DNA from 2 places in the Stenotrophomonas sp. FW305-C-20-S1 genome. Region 2 is predicted to be linked to the other one. Evidence: predicted binding sites of a transcription regulator. Region 2 holds the regulator's gene; the other holds the start of a gene.

Region 1 (9,721 bases), on a different contig from region 2:
CTTTGCCGGCGGCAAGGATCACTGGGTCTATTTCGACCCCTACAGCGGCGAACGCTTCAGCGCACTGCGTGGACAGGCCTTCTTCGATTTCGTCGAGGACCTGCACCGCCACATGGTCGCCGGTGAACGCGGCTCGTGGATCACCGGCAGCTGTGCGGTCGCGCTGTTGTTCTTCACCCTGTCCGGGCTGTACCTGCGCTGGCCACGCCGCTGGTGGCACTGGCGCAGCTGGCTGGCGGTGGAATGGTCGCGCAAGGGCCGGGGCTTCCTGTGGAGCCTGCATTCGGTGATCGGCACCTGGGTGCTGCTGATCTACCTGATGAGCGCACTGACCGGGTTGTGGTGGTCGTTCGACTGGTATCGCAACGGGCTGACCCAGCTGCTGGGTGTCGCGCCCCCCGCCAAGCACAAGGTCGCCACGGATCTGCCCCTGGATCTGCACAAGGTCGAGGCCACGCTGTACGCACTGCCCGGCGTGCGCCAGGGCTTCATCGACCTGCGCCTGCCGGAGAAGCCCGGTCAAGCGCTCAACGTACGGGTGATGTCGGCAGATCCCGCACAACGGGGCGGCCATCACGACCGCGCACATGACCTGCTGCAGCTCGACCCGGCCACCGGCGCGGTCCTCGACGCGCGCCCCTACGCGCGCCAGGGTGCCGGCGGCCAGCTCACCACCAGCATGTTCGCCCTGCACTCGGGCAGCTTCTTCGGCATGCCCGGGCGCATCGTGGTGATGCTCAGCAGCCTGGGCATGTGCCTGTTCTTCGTTACCGGCTGGCTGTTGTACCTGGACCGCCGCCGCGGCCAGCGTGCCGCCCGCGCGCTGCGGCAGACCGTGCCGGCAGCAGCACACCATGCCGCGGGCACGCCGTGGCTGGTGGTGCATGCCAGCCAGAGCGGCCTGGCCGAACAGTTGGCCTGGCGTGCGGCGGCACAGCTGCAGGCGGCCGGCCACGCGGTGCAGGTACTGCCGCTTGCGCGCGTGACTGCCGCTCAGCTGCAGGCCACCACGCAAGCGCTGTTCGTGCTCAGCACCTTCGGTGATGGCGAACCACCGGACAACGCACGGCGCAGCGCGCGCCAGTTGCTGCCACAGCGTCCGGACCTTTCCGGGCTGCGTTACGGCATGCTCGCGCTGGGTGATCACCAGTACGCTCAGTTCTGCGGGTTCGGCGTGCAGATCGACGACTGGTTGACGCGCTCGGGCGCGCAACCCTTGTTCGCCCGCATCGACGTCGATGCTGCTTCGGTGGTGGCGCTGCGCCAGTGGCAGCTGCAGCTGACCGCACTGACTGGCATCGGCACCGACGACAGCGTGTTGCCGGCCGCCACAGTGATGCACGGCTGGCGCCTGCTCGGCCGCACCCTGCTCAACGCTGGCAGCGTCGGCGGCCAGATCTGGAAGATCCGCTTGGCACCGCCGGCCGATGTCGATTGGCAGGCCGGCGACATCCTGCACATCGCGCCCCGCCACGACGCGATGCATGCCAGCGCGGTACTGCGCGCGCATGGCCTGGATCCCCAGCAGCCACAGCTGATCGATGGCGTTGCGAAGACCCTGCTGGAACTGGCCAGCGAACGCGTGCTGCCCGAACCCGGCCGTGCGTTGCAGGTGCAGGATGCAGGCCTGTGGTTGTCGGGCCTGCCGTCACTGCCTGGGCGTGAGTACTCGATCGCCTCATGCGGCGCCGATGGCGAAGTGGAGCTGGTGGTGCGGTTGGTCCATGACGCAGCAGGCCGCGCAGGACTGGGCTCGGGCTGGCTGGCCCTGCATGCGCCGCTGGACGGTGCGATAGCGGCCCGCGTGCATCGCAACCCGGGCTTCCATCGGCAGCCGGGCGCGCCGATGGTGCTGATCGGCAACGGCACGGGCATCGCCGGCCTGCGCAGCCTGCTGCGCGAAGCCGCGCATCACGGGGAGCACGGCCACTGGCTGCTGTTCGGCGAGCGTCAGCGCGCGCACGATTTCCTGTTCGCCGACGAGATCGTCCAGTGGCAGGCTGACGGGCATCTGCTGCGCTTGGATCAGGCCTATTCGCGTGATGTGGACGATGGCAGCTACGTACAGCATCGATTGCGCGCTGCGACAGATGAACTGCAGGCGTGGTTGGCACGGGGTGCAGTGATCCATGTGTGTGGATCGCTGCACGGCATGGCCGAAGGCGTGGACCAGGTGCTGCGCGAGGCACTGGGCGATGAAAGGGTGGAACTGCTGCTGGAGAACGGGCGCTACCGGCGCGACGTGTATTGAATCCGTTCGCCGGGCATGGCCCGGCGCTACCCGTCATGGGTTTCAACGGTAGCGCCGGGCCATGCCCGGTGAAGTCGATCAGGCCATCACGCCGCCGCCCGCGACCGGCGCTCGGGCTGCAGCCGGAACGCGGCCACCGCTTCGGCCAGCGCCCGCACCTGGGTCTGCATCTGCGCAGTCGACGCGCCGGCTTCTTCCACCAGGCTCGCATTGCGCTGCGTGCTGGCCTCCATCTGTACGACGGTCTGGTTTACCTGGGCAATGCCCGCATGCTGTTCGTGCGAGGCACTGCGGATACCGGCCAGCAGGCCGGCCAACTGCTGCACGCTGCTGACGATCTCGTCCATCGTCGTACCCGCCTGCTCGGCCTGCGTACTGCCCTGGTCGACCCGCGTCACCGAATCCTCGATCAGCCCCTTGATCTGCTTGGCCGCATCGGCACTGCGCTGGGCCAGCAAGCGCACTTCGGCCGCCACCACCGCGAAGCTTCGACCCTGCTCGCCTGCACGCGCGGCCTCCACTGCCGCGTTGAGGGCCAGGATATTGGTCTGGAAGGCGATGCCATCGATCAGCTGGATGATGTCACCGATGCGCCGCGACGCCGCACTGATGCCCTGCATGGTGGCCACCACCTGGCCGACCGCAGTGCCGCCGCGCTCGGCAACCCGGGCGGCCTCACGTACCAGTCCATCGGCGCGCTCCGTCGCATCGGCGTTGCGGCCGACGGTATCGGTCAGTTCATGCATCGATGCAGCGGTTTCTTCCAGGTTGGCGGCCTGCTGTTCCGTGCGCTGGGAAAGATCGTGATGGCCGGCGACGATTTCGCCCACCCCCACATCCAGGCGGACGGTGGCCTGCTGGATGCGGGTGACGATGTGGCCCAGCTGCGCGACGGTGGCGTTGGCATCGTCACGCATGCGGGCGAACACGCCCTGCAGGTCGCCCTCCAGGCGCACGCTCAGGTCGCCGCGTGCCAGTGCGGCCAGCAGCGCCTGCAGATCGCCGAGGTTGGCCTCGAAGGTGGACAGCAGGCGATTGATGCTGGTCGACAGCGTGCGCACGAAGCCTTGCTTGCCCTCCAGTACGATGCGCCCCTGCAGCTCGCCATGCGCCGCCGCGTCGACCAGTGCCGCCACTTCGGTTTCCAGCAGTGTCTCCAGCGCGCGGCTGCGCCATTCCACTGCCACGCCGAGGAAGTGGTCGTCCTCGACGATGGCGTTGGCGATCAGCTGGTAGCGGGTGCCGGCGTGGCCGATCTCGCGCTCTTCGCGCTGACGGACACCAATCAGCCCCGCCAGTACCGGGTGCAGGCGGACCGCGTCGCTGCCAAGCAACGTCTCTGCAGGAAGATCCAGCAGCTGCAGCAGCGCTGGATTGGCGTAGGCCACCTGCCCTTCCGCGTCGACCACCATCAAGCCGGTCTGCGCGCTGTCCAGCGCCTGCCGCACGCGCGTATTGCCGCGCGCAACCGCGCGCTCGGTTTCGATCCGCGCACGCAGGCGTTGCTGCATGTCGACCAGGCACTGCGCAAGTTGGCCGATCTCATCGTTGGCGTTGTGCACGCGCAGCGTGGTGTCGAGCCGATCATCGGCGATATCGCCAGCGAAACGCAGGGTGTCCTGGATCGGTCGACGCACCGCGCGGACGACCAGCACCAGGCTGGTGATCAGTACACCGGCCACCAGCAGCAGAGTGGTCACGAACAGCACGCTGGCCATCCGTGCGCCCGACTGCTGACGAAGCTGCGCTTGGGCCAGTCCCGCAGTCTGTGCCTGCTGGAATGCGGCCAGTGCCGGGCCCACGGCTGCCGCCGTCTCGAGCAGCGACTGTGCTTCCACGTCCAGGCCGACACGCGCGGCGGCATAGCCCAGCAGCGCGGCCTGGTAGGCCTCCATGCCCGTGCGCACCTGCTCCTGCACCTCGGCTGGCAGGCCCGCCAATGCCAGATCGAAGGGCAGCTTTTCTTCGCTGGCACGATCGGCGTGGGTGGAATCGCCGTCGAGCAGCAGCAGCGCTTCCTGGCGCCGCATCCGCTGCACATGCAGGGAAAGCGCAGGGCGCTCCAGCGCGTCCACCTGTGCCTGCAGTGCGTCGGCGGACTGCTGCAGCTGCGCGGCCAGGCCTGCGTCGCCGCGCCCCATCTCATCCACCCGCTCGAACAACGCGGCGATGCCCTGTGAGAATGCGTCGACGGCTTCAGTCATCGCCTGCAGCACCTTGCGCCGACCCGCATCCATCGGCATTGCACGCAACGCCTGCAGATCCTGCTTCAACATCCGTTGCGTGGCCAGCAACTGGCTGCGGTCGGCATCGTCGAAACTTCGCGCATACTGGGTCTGCAGGCGCCGGGCCTCGGCCACCCGCGCTGCCAGCGAAGCGACGCGGTCACTGCCGTGCTGGTAGCTGGCCTGATCGCGCGCCGCCTGCTTGCTCGCATGGCTGGTCCAGGCATGGACGGCGGCAATGGCCACCAGGCCCAGGCTGCAGACCAGCAGGGTCGCCTTGAGCTTGTCGGCGACGCTCAGCCGATGGGGCTGCAACCAGCGCAGCAGGCCAGGGAAACGGGAACGCAACCCGGCAACGCGGCTACGCAGGGACCGAAGGTGGGGAACGACGGCCGACATGACAGACTCCAGGCGGAAGGACGCACCTGTATCGACTGGTTGCAGCAGAACTTTAGCCCCGGATTGATTCCTGCCACGAGCGGCGGGCAGTTGTCGCTGTTGTACCGGCCGCAGACGACCGGGGGATGACACCGGCGGGATGCGCTTGACCTCAACCCCGGTTGCGGTATCACAGTGGAGCCCCCCGCCCGTGATGCCTGCCATGCCCATCGACGTCCCCCGCTACCTGCAGCGCCTGCAGCTGGATGCCCCGCCCCCGCTCACCCTGGCCGGGCTGACCCTGCTGCAGCAGCGCCACAACGCCCTGCTGCCGTTCGAGACCCTGACCAGCCTGCTGCGCGACGCGGTGGCAATCGACCTGGACAGCGTCCAGCACAAGCTGCTGCACGCGCAGCGAGGCGGTTACTGCTTCGAACTCAATGGCGCGTTCCTGGCGCTGCTGCAGGCCTTGGGCTTCGATGCGCAGCCACTGAGCGCACGGGTGCTGCTGTCGGCCACCGATGGCGAGCTGACTGCGCGTACGCATCTGCTCCTGCGGGTGCGTCTGCAGGAAGAGGATTGGCTGGTCGATACCGGCTTCGGCAGCCTGACCCCGACCGTACCGCTGCGCCTGCACGAGACCGCAGTGCAGGACACACCGCACGAGCGTTACCGCGTGCAGACGCTGGATGATGGCGACTTCATGCTCGCCGCCGAGGCGGGGGATGGCTGGCGGGCGCTGTACCGCTTCGACCTGCAGCCACCGGCGCCGATCGACAACGAGGTAGGCAACTGGTACGTGTGCACGCATCCGCAGTCGAGCTTTCCCGGCCAGCTGCGTGCATCACTGACCGGGCCGGATTGGCGACGCACCATCGGCAGCGGCAACTACAGCGAATACCGCCTGGGCCAGGCGCCGGCCAAGCGCCCGTTGCGGGATGTGCAGGACGTGCGCGAGGTGCTGCAGCAGGGCTTCGGCATGCGCCTCCCCGACGATCCGCGGTTGGATCCGGCCATCGCCGACTGGCTGCAGCGATCACGGGCCACGTCCGTGTAGCGCCGCGCCATGCTCGGCTGCCGTCCTTGCGGCTATGGGTTGACGGGTGCCTGCAGAGCAATCCGGTTGCCCTCGCTGTCGCGGATCTCGGCCACCCGCCAACCACCCGCCACGGCCGGGCCAAAGCACAGCACCGCGCCGGCCTGCAGGGCACGCTGCAGGCTCCGATCCAGATCGTCCACGCCCAGGTAGATGCGCGGGCCCTGCTCCGACGGCACGTAGTCGGCGCCGTGCACCAGCGCCATGCTGGCACCTGCGGCGTCGTCGTTGAACGACAGGTAGGCCATCCGGCAGTCATGCAGGTCGATCGGCGCTTCGATGCGCACCTGCAGCCAGTGCTCGTAGAACATCACGGCGCGTTCGAGATCGGCGACCGGAACTTCAACATGCAGGATGGGATTCATGGTGATCGTGCTCGGCGTGCAGGTGGATGAAAGGCAGCATCGCAGCCCTGTGCACTGCACGATACGGCCCCGACTGGCATGCTGGACAGCCTGCCACCGTACTGGAAGCGCCCATGTCCCTGGCCGATCACCGTCATGCCCTGGCCCCGTTGGGCCACCTGCGCGTTGCCATCAACCTGGGCAACCCGGTGCTGGCCCAGGGCAACGCCAATTCACCACATGGGCCGTCGGTGGAACTGGCCACCGCGCTGGCACAGCGGCTGGGTGTGCAGGCACGCTTCAGTTGCCACGACGCGGCCGCATCGGTGGTTGCAGCGGCGAGCGACGATGCATGGGATCTGGCCTTCCTGGCGGTGGACCCGGCACGTGCCGACCGCATTGCCTTCAGCGCGCCGTATGTGGAGATCGAAGGCACCTATCTGGTGCGCGATGACAGTCCAGCGCAACGGGTTGCAGACCTTGATCGCAACGGGCTGCGTATCGCGGTGGGACGCGGCGCCGCCTACGATCTGTTCCTCAGCCGTGAGCTGCGGCACGCGACGATTGAACGTGCCGACACCTCGGCCGCTGCCATCACCCTGTTCGACCAGCAGCGGCTGGATGCAGCGGCCGGCGTACGCCAGCCCCTGCTGGCCTGGGCGCAGGCACATCCCGGCCATCGCGTGCTGGCCGATCGCTTCGCCGTCATCCAGCAGGCGGTCGCCGCGCCCATCTCTCGACCCGTAGCGGCGTTGCAGGCGCTGTTCGCGGAAGTGCAGGCGATCAAGGCCGGGCCGCTGCTGGGCGAGGCGTTCGCGCGTGCCGGGCAGGCAGTCACGCTATTGCGGTGACGCTCACTCCATGGCGTCACGCCTGCCCGCGTGGCGCTACCCCGCGTCTGCGGCCTGCATGTGCCGCACGTGCTCGGCCGCCTGGGCGTGCAACCATTCGCGGAAGGCCAGGAAACCACGGTGCCGCACCGAGCGCTGCGGATACACCAGCCAATGCGGCCATGCGGTTTTCAGGCGCCGGTCCGACAGCGCAACCAACTGGCCGGAATCCAGCAGCAGCCGCGCCCGCGTCACCCGTCCCAGCGCAACACCGACGCCATCCAGTGCGGCGCGATGGTGGGCTTCGGAATCATCCAGCACCGCCACGTACCGCGCCGGCGGGCGCTGCCCGGTCAGCGCGAACCATGCGCCCCACGCGCCGTCGGGGTCTCCCAGCAGCGGCCACTGTGCCAACGGCAGGTGGCCGATGCCGCCCATGCGCTCGATCAGTGCCGGGCTGGCCATGGGCAGCAGCCATTCGTCGAACAACGGTTCCACCACCAGCCCCGGCCATTGTCCGCTGCCCAGCCGCAGCGCTGCGTCGAACTGCAGCTGCCGGTCGAAGTCGATCAGTCGCTCGCTCGACTGCAGATTGATTTCGATCTGCGGATGCGCTGCCACGAAGTTGCCCAGGCGTGGCACCAGCCAGGCGCTGGCCATCGACGGCACGGCGCTGAGGGTGAGCACATGCTCCGGTCGCGCGGCGTAGGGCTGGAAGGCTTCGTTGATCGCATCCAGATGAGGGCCCACCTGATCCAGCAGGCGCTGCCCTTCCAGGGTCAAGGCCACACCGCGTGCCTGCCGTATCAACAGCGGCTGGCCCAGGCGTTCCTCAAGCTGGCGCATCTGATGGCTGAGCGCACTGACCGTCAAGTTCATCGACGCGGCGGCGCGGGACAGGTTGCCCAGGCGTGCGGCAGCGACGAAGCCCTGCAGGGCATGCAGCGGTGGGCGGGACATAAGCCTTGAATTCCTCTCAAGTCGACCTTGCGGAAATGTCGCTTTTTGCACCGACATGCTGCCCGTATCGTGCATTCCACTCAAGTGGAGGCACGATCATGAACATCTTCAGCGGTCTGTTGTTCCTGCAGGGCCACGTGACCAACGTTGCCCTGGCCCAACGCCTGGCCAGTCCCGTTCCCGCAGCGCCCGATGCACGCCGGGCACCCCGTCCGGGCAACACCCCGGCCGCCCCGGGCAGTGTCACCACCCGTGCTGCAGGTGCTCGGGCAACCACGGCTGCGGATCGATAGCGAGCGCGCGATACGCATCGATGGCGTCGCGCAGTGCGGCCACGCCGACGGGCGAACGCAGGCTTTCCTCTTCCGGCACCTGCACTGCGGCCCAGTCATGCAGCCGGTCCAGGCGCTGGACCATCGCAGCCCGCAGCCACAGCCGCAGCGGATAGGTGTGATAGCCCTGCCGCGCCAGCGCTTGCACAGCCTCGGCCAATGCAGCGTTGGCCCCGCGCACCCATTCGGTGTGCCCACCGGCCTTGTCCTGCACCGTCATCGGTGCCGGCGCACGATGCAGCTTGAAGGGCCGGCGCAACTGCAGTTCTAGGTCACGCGCATCCCGCTCTGATTCCGCCTCGACCAGCGCGCCTGCTTCCAGATCGAAGAACTCGAACCAGCGCCGATGCAGCGCACTGATCCGGCCCAGCGGATCGCGCGAGAAGCCGATCTTCGCGTAGTCCTCCCAGGCACAGGGAAAGACGTAGGCGAACACGCGGCCATCGATGCGGATGTCGGAATCCATGACCACAGGATCGCGTGGCGGGTATTCGCAGGATGTGCAGGCAATGCCCACGGCATGCGTACTTCCGGCTACGCTTGCGCAATCATGTCTTCATCGCACGCCCCTCGCACGCCCATGTCATCGATCACGATCGATGCCGTCTCGCTCGACATCCTGCAGCAGCAGCACGCGGATCTGCGACGACCACCGGCCTCGCTGACCAAGCTGATGACCGCCTACACCGCGTATGACCTGCTCGCGCAGTCGGGCGGTTCGTGGTCGGACATGATCACCATCGATCCGCGCGACGTGCACGAGGTGGCCGACGATGAAACACGGATGGGCCTGGTGCCCGGCGAAAGCATCGTCCTCGGCAGACTGCTGGAGGGCCTGATGGTGGTCTCCGGCAACGATGCCGCGCTCGCCCTGGCCCGTCACCTGGCCGGATCGCAGGCGGCGTTCGCGCAGCACATGAACGATCACGCGCGAGCGCTGGGCCTGCACGATACGCACTTCATTTCCGTGTCCGGCATCACTACCCCGGGGCATCTGTCGACCGCACGCGACATGGCGATATTGGCCGCGCACGTGCTTGGACGCTACCCCGATCTGCTGGAAATCACGGCACAGCGCAGCTTCGTGCACCGCACCCTGCACAAGGCCAACCAGAACGCGCTGCTGGGCGAAGACGGCGTGGATGGTTTGAAGACCGGTTACACACAGGCTGCAGGCTTCTGCCTGGCAGCCACCGCCCGTCGCAGGTGCGCTGGGCACGCGCTGCCACTGCGCCTGATCACCGTGGTGCTGGGTGCTGATTCCCGTGCGTCGCGCGATGAGCAGGTGCGTGCGCAGCTTGATGC
Region 2 (9,721 bases):
TGCTGGTAGGCACGTACAACCCGTGGCTGGTGGCGACCTCATTGCTGGTTGCAGTGATGGCGTCCTACACCGCACTGGCGATGGCCGGGCGCACCGTCACCGCGCCCGGCAAGGGCGCGACCTGGTGGTGGCGCCTGGGCGGCGGCTTTGCGATGGGGCTGGGCATCTGGTCGATGCACTTCATCGGCATGCTCGCCTTCGACCTGCCCATTCCACTGGGCTACGACCTGCCCATCACCCTGCTGTCGCTGGCACTGGCGATCGGCTCGTCGGTGTTCGCGCTCTGGCTGGTATCGCTGCGCACCCTGCCCCATCCCCGCCTGGCCGGCGGTGCGCTGCTGATGGGCAGCGGCATCGCCAGCATGCACTACGTGGGCATGGCCGCGATGCGCATGCAACCGGGCATCGACTACCAGCCGGTGTGGCTGCTGCTGTCGCTGCTGGTCGCCGTGGCCGCGTCGTGGACTGCCTTGTACGTGGCCTTCCGCCTGCGCGCACAGCACACCCGCATCGGCGACCGCCTGGCCGCCGCCGGCCTGCTCGGCCTGGCCATCGTCGGCATGCACTACACCGGCATGGCCGCCGCCCGCTTCCCGGAAGGCAGCGTCTGCGGCGCAGCGGTGGGCGATGGCCTGCAGAACAACTGGCTGGCGATGCTGGTGGTGGTGCTGACCGTGGCGATCCTGGCGGTGGTGCTGGTGGTGTCCTGGCTGGACCAGCGGGTGGAGGCGCAGCTGTTGCGCCTGCGCAATTCGCTGCTCAGCACCTCCTTGACCGACGCCCAGCAGGAACTGACCCAGGCCGCGCTGCACGACCCGCTCACCCGCCTGCCGAACCGGCTGCTGCTGCAGCGGCGCATCCTGCAGGCCCTGGCCGAGGCCGAACAGGGCGGCAGCCGCTTCGCGGTGATGTTCATGGATCTGGATGGCTTCAAGCAGGTCAACGATGCCTATGGCCACCAGGCCGGCGATGCGCTGCTGGTGGCCGTGGCAGAACGCACCCGCCAGCTGCTGCGGCCGCACGACATGCTGGCACGGCTGGGCGGCGACGAATTCGTGCTGGTGGTGCGCATCGAACAGGACGAGGACCTGCCGACCCTGGCCCGGCGCATCCTGCAGGCGGTGGGCAGCGGCCCGCTGCTGCCGGACCACGAGCTGCAGGTGAGCGCCAGCATCGGCATCGCGATCTGCCCCGACCATGCCGCCAGCGAACGCCAGCTGATGGCCTTCGCCGATGCCGCGATGTACCAGGCCAAGGAGTCGGGCCGCAATGCGTTCGTGCTGTTCGCCGACTGGATGAACGACAGCGCCGAGCAGCAGTTCCGCCTGCTGGCCGACCTGCGCCGCGCGATCGGCAGCGAGCAGCTGTTCCTGCATTACCAGCCGAAGATCCGCGTGGCTACGCAGAAGGTGGCTGGCGCCGAAGCGCTCATCCGCTGGCGTCATCCGGAACAGGGCCTGATTCCGCCGGACCGCTTCATCCGCCTGGCCGAGCGCAGTGGCGCGATCAACGAGATCGGCCGCTGGGCGCTGGACCAGGCCTGCCAGCAGCTGCGCCACTGGCACGATGCCGGCCATGAAAGCTGGACGATGTCGGTGAACCTGTCACCGGTGCAGTTCAGTTCGCCGCACCTGCTGCAGGACGTGCGCGAGGTGATCGAGCGCTACGCGATCGCCCCGCGCAACCTGGTGCTGGAGATCACCGAAAGTACGGTGATGCGCGATACCGATACCAGCCTGCGCCTGCTGCAGAGTTTCTCCGCCCTGGGCGTGGGCATCTCGATCGATGATTTCGGCACCGGCTACTCCAGCCTGCTGTACCTCAAGCGCCTGCCGGCCACCGAAATCAAGATCGACCACGCATTCGTGCGCGACCTGGAACACAGCGCCGAAGACGTGGTGATCGTGTCGGCCATCGTTGCGCTGGGCCATGCGCTGGACATGGACATCGTGGCCGAGGGCGTGGAGACCGCCGCGCAGCGCGCCTACCTGGAGCGCCTCGGCTGCGACTACCTGCAGGGCTTCCTGCTGGGCCGGCCAGTGGACGCGGCCCGCTTCATGCAGCTGCACGACCTGCCGCGGCCACGGGTGGAACTGGCGCAGGGCCCGCAGGACCGGCCCCCGGTGTAGCGCCGGGCCATGCCCGGCTGATGCAATGATCCAGGCTGCCCGCTCGCCGGGCATGGCCCGGCGCTACCGGCACCTGCTCCGGCAGGCGCCCACTTCAGTTGGCACATGCACCCGTAACGGAACGATTCTTGCACGCACCCCGGCATCCCCTGCTGCAGTGCCTGTGATGTCCGAGAACGAATCCGCCGGCGAAAAAACCGAACAACCGACAGAAAAACGCCTGCGCGACGCCCGCGAACAGGGCAACCTGCCGCGCTCGCGTGAACTGGGCACGGCCGCCGTGTTCGGCGCCGGGGTGATCGCGGTGATGGCCATGAGCGGCTCGATGGCCAGCGGCGCCAGCGCCTGGATGCGCCATGCGCTCAGCCCCGAACAGAGCCTGCGCCAGCACCCGAAGGCGCTGTTCGGCCACTTCGGCGACCTGCTGCTGCAGCTGATGTGGGTGATCGCCCCGCTGGTGCTGGTCTGCCTGCTGGCCAGTTTCCTGGCGCCGGTGGTGATGGGCGGCCTGCGCTGGTCGGCCAAGGCGATGATGCCCGACATCAACCGCATGAACCCGATGAGCGGGCTCAAGCGCCTGTACGGCCCCGAAGCCATCGCCGAGTTCATCAAGTCGCTGCTGCGGGTAGCCTTCGTCGGCGTCGCCGCCGGCATGGTGGTCTGGACCAGCTTCAACACCCTGCGCGGGCTGATCCACCAGCCGCTGGAAACGGCCATCGGCGACGGCCTGGGCTTCACCCTGCGGCTGCTGCTGGCCACCGCCGGGGCGATGCTGGTGCTGGCCGCCATCGACGCGCCGTACCAGCGCTGGAACTGGATGCGCAAGCTGAAGATGACCCGCGAGGAGCTGCGCCGGGAAATGAAGGAAAGCGAAGGCAGCCCGGAAGTGAAGGGCCGCATCCGCCAGCTGCAGCAGCAGATGGCCAACCGCCGGATGATGGAGGCGGTCCCCACTGCCGACGTGGTGGTGGTCAACCCCACCCACTACGCGGTGGCCCTGAAATACGAAGGCGGGGCCATGAACGCACCCACCGTGGTCGCCCTGGGCGTGGACGAAACCGCCCTGCGCATCCGTGAAGTGGCCGACGGCAACAAGGTCGCCATCGTCTCTGCCCCGCCTTTGGCACGCGCCTTGTATCGGGAAGGCCAACTCGGCAAGGAAATCCCCGTGAGACTGTATTCAGCCGTCGCCCAGGTCCTCTCTTACGTCTACCAGCTGCGCAGCTGGCGGACCGGCCCGATGCCGTCCACGCCGCACATCCAGGTTGATGAGTTCGGCAACGGGGGCCGTCCATGAGCGCCCAGGCATCCAGCTTCAGTACCCGCCGCGCGCTTGAAATGATCCGCCAGGGCCTTGGCGCGCCGCTGATCGTGCTGGCCCTGCTGGCCATGGTCGTGGTGCCGCTGGCCGCGCCGGTGCTCGATGCGCTGTTCACCTTCAACATCGCCATCTCGCTGATGGTGCTGCTGGCGGTGGTCTACGTGAAGCGCCCGCTGGACTTCACCATCTTCCCGATCGTGCTGCTGATCACCACCATGCTGCGGCTGGCGCTGAACGTGGCCTCCACCCGTGTGATCCTGCTCAACGGCCAGAACGGCCACGAAGCGGCCGGCAAGGTGATCGCCGCATTCGGTGAGTTCGTGATCGGCGGCAACTACGCTGTCGGCATCGTGGTGTTCGCGATCCTGACCATCATCAATTTCGTGGTCATCACCAAGGGCGCCGGCCGCGTCTCGGAAGTGACCGCGCGCTTCATCCTCGACGCCATGCCCGGCAAGCAGATGGCGATCGACGCCGACCTCAACGCCGGTTTGCTGACGCGCGAGGAAGCCAAGCTGCGCCGCGAGGAAGTACGCGAGGAAGCCGACTTCTACGGTGCGATGGACGGTGCCAGCAAGTTCATCCGCGGCGATGCGATCGCCGGCATCCTGATCCTGTTCATCAACATGCTGGGCGGCCTGGCCGTGGGCGTGCTGCAGCATGGCATGCCCTTCGGCGATGCCGCCGCCACCTACACCCTGCTGTCGATCGGTGACGGCCTGGTGGCGCAGCTGCCGGCGCTGCTGGTCTCCAGCGCGGTGGCGATGCTGGTTACCCGTGCCTCGCGCTCGCAGGACATGGCGCAGGCGATGACCGGCCAGGTGTTTGGCCAGTACCGTGCGCTGGCCATCACCGCCGGCATCCTCGGCGTGGTCGGCCTGGTGCCGGGCATGCCCAACGTCGCTTTCCTGACGCTGGCGGCCATCCTCGGCTTCATCGCCTGGAAGGTGTACCGCAAGGGCCTGGTGCCGGCGCAGGCCGACACCGCTGCAGGCGACGCCAACGCACTGAACGCGCTGGGCCGCCCCGCTGGCCCCGCACCCACCGCGGAACTGAGCTGGGACGAGCTGCGCCCGGTCGATCCGCTGGGCCTGGAAGTGGGCTATCGATTGATTTCGCTGGTGGACAGCAACCAGGGCGGCGAGCTGATGCCGCGCATCAAGGGCGTGCGCCGCAAGCTGACCCAGGACGTCGGCTTCCTGATTCCCTCGGTCCACATCCGCGACAACCTGGAACTGCCGGCCAACGGCTACCGGGTACTGGTGCATGGCGTGCCGGTGGCCACTGCCGAGATCCATCCCGACCGCGAACTGGCGCTGGACCCGGGCAGTGCCCTCGGTCCGCTGGAAGGCATCGCCGGCAAGGACCCGGCCTTCGGACTGGACGCGACCTGGATCCAGCCACACCAGCGCGCCCAGGCCGAAACCCTGGGCTATACCGTGGTCGACCCGGCCACGGTGGTGGCCACCCACCTTTCGCACCTGATCCGCGAGCACGCACCGGAACTGCTCGGCCACGAGGAAGTGCAGCACCTGCTGGCCAACCTGGCCAAGAGCGCGCCCAAGCTCGTCGAAGATCTGACGCCGAAGGCGCTGCCGCTGTCGGCGGTGGTGCGCGTGCTGCAGAACCTGCTGGTCGAGCGCATTCCGATCCGCCAGCTGCGCAAGATCGCCGAAGCACTGGTCGAACACGCCCCGCACAGCCAGGACCCGGCCACGCTGACCGCCGCCGTGCGCACCGCACTGGGCCGCTTCATCGTGCAGGAGATCGCCGGAATGTCGGCGGAGCTGCCGGTGTTCACCCTCAACCCGCAATTGGAACGTGTCTTGCAGGAGTCCACGCAGGGCAACGGCGCCGCGCTGGAACCCGGACTCGCTGAGCGACTGCACCAGAGCCTGGCCGAATGTGTCAGCAAGCAGGAAGCCCGCAACGAGCCCGCGGTGGTGCTGGTACCTGGCCCGGTGCGTGCCGCGCTGGCCCGCCTGGTCCGCCACAGCGTTCCGTCGCTGTCGGTCCTGGCCTACAGCGAGGTGCCGGAGGACAAGCGCCTGAAGCTGGTCGGAACGATCAGCTGACGCCGCCCTGCAACGCGCCAGAAAACAGACACCACTTTCAAACACCCGCAACAGACAGATTCCAAGGGGAACCCGAACCGTGCAGACCACCGACCATCCGCGTTCTCCGACCGCCACTCCGCCGACTTCGTCCCGTGACCACAGCATGAAAATCAAACGATTCGTCGCCGCCGACATGCGCTCGGCCATGAACCTGGTGCGCAAGGAACATGGTCCTGATGCCGTGATCCTGTCCAACCGCCGGATCGAGGAAGGCATCGAGATCGTGGCCGCCGCCAACTACGATGAGAGCGCCGTGCAGCGCGCCCTGGAAGCGTCGCGCCGCGACGTTGCACCGCCGCCCGCGCCGAAGCCGCGCAGCGCCGCCGACGCAGTGATCGCCGCAGTCACCCGCCGTCGCAGCGGCACCCCGGCACCGGAGCCGGTGGCCGCCACCACCTCGGCCGTCGCCGCCCTCGCCCGCGCCGCCGTCGGCGCTACCGGCCGCACCCTGGACAGCGCCGACGAGATCGTGCCGACGCGTGGCAGCACCGGCTTTGCCGCCACTCTGGCGCGCGCCGCCGTCAATGAATCGACGCTGCCGGAACAGATCTTCGCCCCGTTCGCCGACGCCATCGTGGCGCCCTCGCCCTCGCCTGCGGCAGCCGCGCCGGTGAACCGCGCCCGCTTCCAGATCGACCCGCCGCTGGAAGACAGCGCGCAGATGCCGGCAGTGACGCCGCCGCCGTTGCCGGCTGCCCTCGAGGCCGCCACGGCACCCGAAGACCAAGCCTCACACGCGCCGGTTGCCGTGCAGCCGACCGAGGCTGCACCGGCACCGATGCCGACGCTGGCGCCAGCACCTGCGCTGACCCTGATCGCCGATGACGCCGAGATCCGCCACCTGCGCCAGGAAGTGGCCGGCATGCGCCAGGTGATCGAGCGCGAGATGAACCGCTTCACCGACGAGCGCCTGCGCGGCAGCCCGGTGCGTGCCACCGCGCTGGACCTGATGGACGAGTACGGCTTCGATGCCGGCATCGCCCGCGACGTGGCCATGCAGATCCCGCTGGAAACCGAAGCGCATCGCGGCCGCGGCCTGATGCTGGGGCTGATCTCGCGCAAGCTGCCGATCGCCCCGGTCGATCCGATGGAGGAAGGCGGTGTGATCGCCCTGGTCGGCCCGACCGGCGCCGGCAAGACCACCACCATCGCCAAGCTGGCCTCGCGCTTCGCCGAAGCCCATGCCGCCCGCGACGTCGCCCTGGTCACCACCGATACGATGCGCATCGGCGCCCGCGAACAGCTGTACGGCTACGGCCGCCAGCTCGGCATCGCCGTGCACGAGGCCAACAGCGGCACCGACCTGGACCAGCTGCTGGAACGCCTGAAGGACTACAAGCTGGTGCTGATCGACACCGCCGGCCTGGGCCCGCGCGACCGTGCGCTGGCCGCCCAGCTGCAGTGGCTGCGCGCTGCCCGCCAGGTCCGCACCCTGCTGGTACTGCCGGCCAACACCAGCTTCGGCGACATGGACGAGGTGGTCCGCCGCTTCGGCGCGGCCAACCTGCAGGGCCTGGTGCTGAGCAAGCTGGACGAGACCGGCCGCTTCGGCAACGCCCTGTCGGTGGCGGTGGACCACAAGCTGCCGATCACCTGGGTGACCGATGGCCAGGACGTCCCGGACGACCTGCACCGGGCCAGTGCAGCCAATCTTGTACTTCGCCTTGAAGATTTGCGCCGCGCGGCCGATATGCCCTGCAACCCGGAGTTGAACCATGCCGTCGCGTGAGTACGCCAAGCTGACCACCACCTTCCCGCTGACGGCGACCCGCAGCGAGCCGCTCGGCCCTGTGCGCACGATTGCCGTGACCGGCGGCAAGGGCGGCGTCGGCAAGACCAACGTATCGGCCAACCTGGCCGTGGCGCTTGCGGGAATGGGCAAACGCACCCTGTTGCTGGACGCCGACCTGGGCCTGGCCAACATCGACGTGATCCTGGGCCTGAGCCCCACCAACACCCTGGCCGACCTGGTCGCTGGCCGCTGCAGCCTGGATGACGTGATCATCGAAGGCCCGAACGGCGTGCTGGTGGTACCGGCTGCGTCGGGCCGCCGGCACATGGCCGAGCTGGCCCCGGCCGAGCATGTCGGCCTGGTCAACGTGTTCTCCGAACTGGAGCGCGAGCTGGACATCATGGTGGTGGACACCGCCGCCGGCATCACCGATGGCGTGCTGACCTTCTGCCAGGCCGCGCAGGACACCGTGGTGGTGGTCTGTGATGAACCGGCCTCGATCACCGACGCCTATGCGCTGATCAAGGTGCTGTCACGCGAACGTGGCGTGGACCGCATCCAGGTGGTGGCCAACATGGTGCGCGACCCCAACGAAGGCCGCGTGCTGTACGAGAAGCTGACCCGCGTCTGCGAGAAATTCCTCGCCGATGTCTCGCTGAACTACCTCGGCTGCGTGCCGCAGGACGACTGGCTGCGCCTGTCGGTGCAGCGCCAGCAGCCGGTGGTGAAGGCCTATCCGTCCAGCCCGTCGGCACTGGCGATCACCGAGATCGCCCGCCGCACCGCCCGCTGGCAGGCACCGACCGAGCCGCGCGGTGGCGTCGAGTTCTTCCTCGAACGCATCATCAAGCAGCGCGGGGTGGCAGCATGAAAGGCGCCGCCCAGTACAGAGAGGTCCAGCGCACGGCGGCCAACGAGGTCATCGCCCAGCACTCGGACCTGGTGCGGCGCATCGCCCACCATCTGGCCGCACGCCTGCCGGCCAGCGTTGAGGTGGACGACCTGATCCAGGCCGGCATGATGGGCCTGATCGAAGCCTCGCGCAGCTACGACGCCGACCAGGGTGCCTCGTTCGAGACCTACGCCTCGATCCGCATCCGCGGTTCGATGATCGATGAGATCCGTCGTGGCGACTGGGTACCGCGTTCGGTGCACCGCCGTGCACGTGACGCTGCAGCCACCATCCGCCGCCTGGAGCAGAGCACCGGCCGCGCCGCCAGTGCCACCGAAGTGGCCGCCGCGATGGAGATGCCGCTGCCCGAGTACCTGCGCCTGATGGAGGACGCCTCGCGCGGCCAGGTACTGAGCCTGGAGTCGCGCATTGAAGACCAGGGCGAGCTGGACACCGTCGCCCAGGGCGGCCCGACCCCGCAGCAGGTGCTGGAGCGCGGTGAATTCGGCCGCGAGCTGGGCAATGCCATCGGCCACCTGCCCGAGCGCGAACAGCTGGTGCTGTCGCTCTACTACGAGCAGGAACTGAACCTGAAAGAGATCGGCGCAGTGCTCGGCGTGAGCGAGTCGCGGGTCTGCCAGATCCACGGCCAGGCGGTCCTGCGCCTGCGTGGCCGACTGAAGATTTTCGAGGCGGCCGACGCCGGCCTCGAGAGCTGATCAACAAAGGAACTCTGCTTTGAACAAGAACATGCGCATCCTGATCGTCGACGACTTCTCGACCATGCGTCGTATCGTCAAGAACCTGCTGGGCGATCTGGGCTTCACCAATACCGCCGAAGCCGAGGACGGGCATGCCGCGCTGTCGCTGCTGCAGAGCCAGCCGTTCGACTTCGTGGTCACCGACTGGAACATGCCGGTGATGACCGGCATCGAACTGCTCAAGGCCATCCGTGCCGATGCCAAGCTGAAGACCCTGCCGGTGCTGATGGTGACTGCCGAAGCCAAGCGCGAGCAGATCATCGAAGCGGCGCAGAACGGCGTGAACGGTTACATCATCAAGCCGTTCACCGCACAGACGCTGGAAGAGAAGCTCGGCAAGATCTTCGAACGCCTGGCGGCCAGCGCTTGATGGATACCACGGTCGACAAGAGCGCCCTCGCCCTGCGCCTGCAGGAAGCCCTGGATGCACTGGAATCCGGCGACGAGGCGGCATGGCGCCAGCGCATCGACGGCCTGGTCGCGCTGCGCACCCAGCCGATGATGAGCGGCCTTTCGCGGCTGGCCCGCGAGCTGGGCCAGGCGCTGGGCGAACTGCCGACCGTGCCCGATGAAGCCGGCGAGCTGGACGATGCCTGCGCGCGCCTGGACCACGTGGTGGCGATGACCGAACAGGCCACCCACCGCACCCTGGACCTGGCCGAAGAGTGCCGCAGCCTGACCGAACAGCTGCGCGCCGACGGCCTGCAGCCGGGCCAGGACCTGCAGCTCGACCGCATCCGCCACAACCTCACCGAGATCGCCCTGACCC

The links. Region 2 encodes FliA, which starts transcription of late flagellar genes. Its sites were predicted from a motif close to TAAAGTTTNNCNNNCNNNGGCCGATAA; they were not measured.
Region 1: a site for FliA is predicted at 4,904-4,930, ahead of AC3WTC_RS19220 (methyl-accepting chemotaxis protein). Genes of this name have one in related genera too.

What each region holds. Positions count from the first base shown of each region.
Region 1 covers NZ_JBYTEK010000054.1:571-10,291, forward strand. The annotation lists gene AC3WTC_RS19215 (PepSY domain-containing protein) at 1-2,251, shown strand, start outside; gene AC3WTC_RS19220 (methyl-accepting chemotaxis protein) at 2,338-4,875, opposite strand; gene AC3WTC_RS19225 (arylamine N-acetyltransferase family protein) at 5,078-5,911, shown strand; gene AC3WTC_RS19230 (VOC family protein) at 5,944-6,315, opposite strand; gene AC3WTC_RS19235 (transporter substrate-binding domain-containing protein) at 6,429-7,145, shown strand; gene AC3WTC_RS19240 (LysR substrate-binding domain-containing protein) at 7,182-8,084, opposite strand; gene AC3WTC_RS19245 (GIY-YIG nuclease family protein) at 8,328-8,882, opposite strand; gene AC3WTC_RS19250 (D-alanyl-D-alanine carboxypeptidase family protein) at 8,997-9,721, shown strand, end outside.
Region 2 covers NZ_JBYTEK010000006.1:135,295-145,015, reverse strand. The annotation lists gene AC3WTC_RS05190 (putative bifunctional diguanylate cyclase/phosphodiesterase) at 1-2,129, shown strand, start outside; gene flhB (flagellar biosynthesis protein FlhB) at 2,296-3,426, shown strand; gene flhA (flagellar biosynthesis protein FlhA) at 3,423-5,525, shown strand; gene flhF (flagellar biosynthesis GTPase FlhF) at 5,671-7,296, shown strand; gene AC3WTC_RS05170 (MinD/ParA family ATP-binding protein) at 7,283-8,170, shown strand; gene AC3WTC_RS05165 (RNA polymerase sigma factor FliA) at 8,167-8,910, shown strand; gene cheY (chemotaxis response regulator CheY) at 8,930-9,322, shown strand; gene AC3WTC_RS05155 (protein phosphatase CheZ) at 9,322-9,721, shown strand, end outside.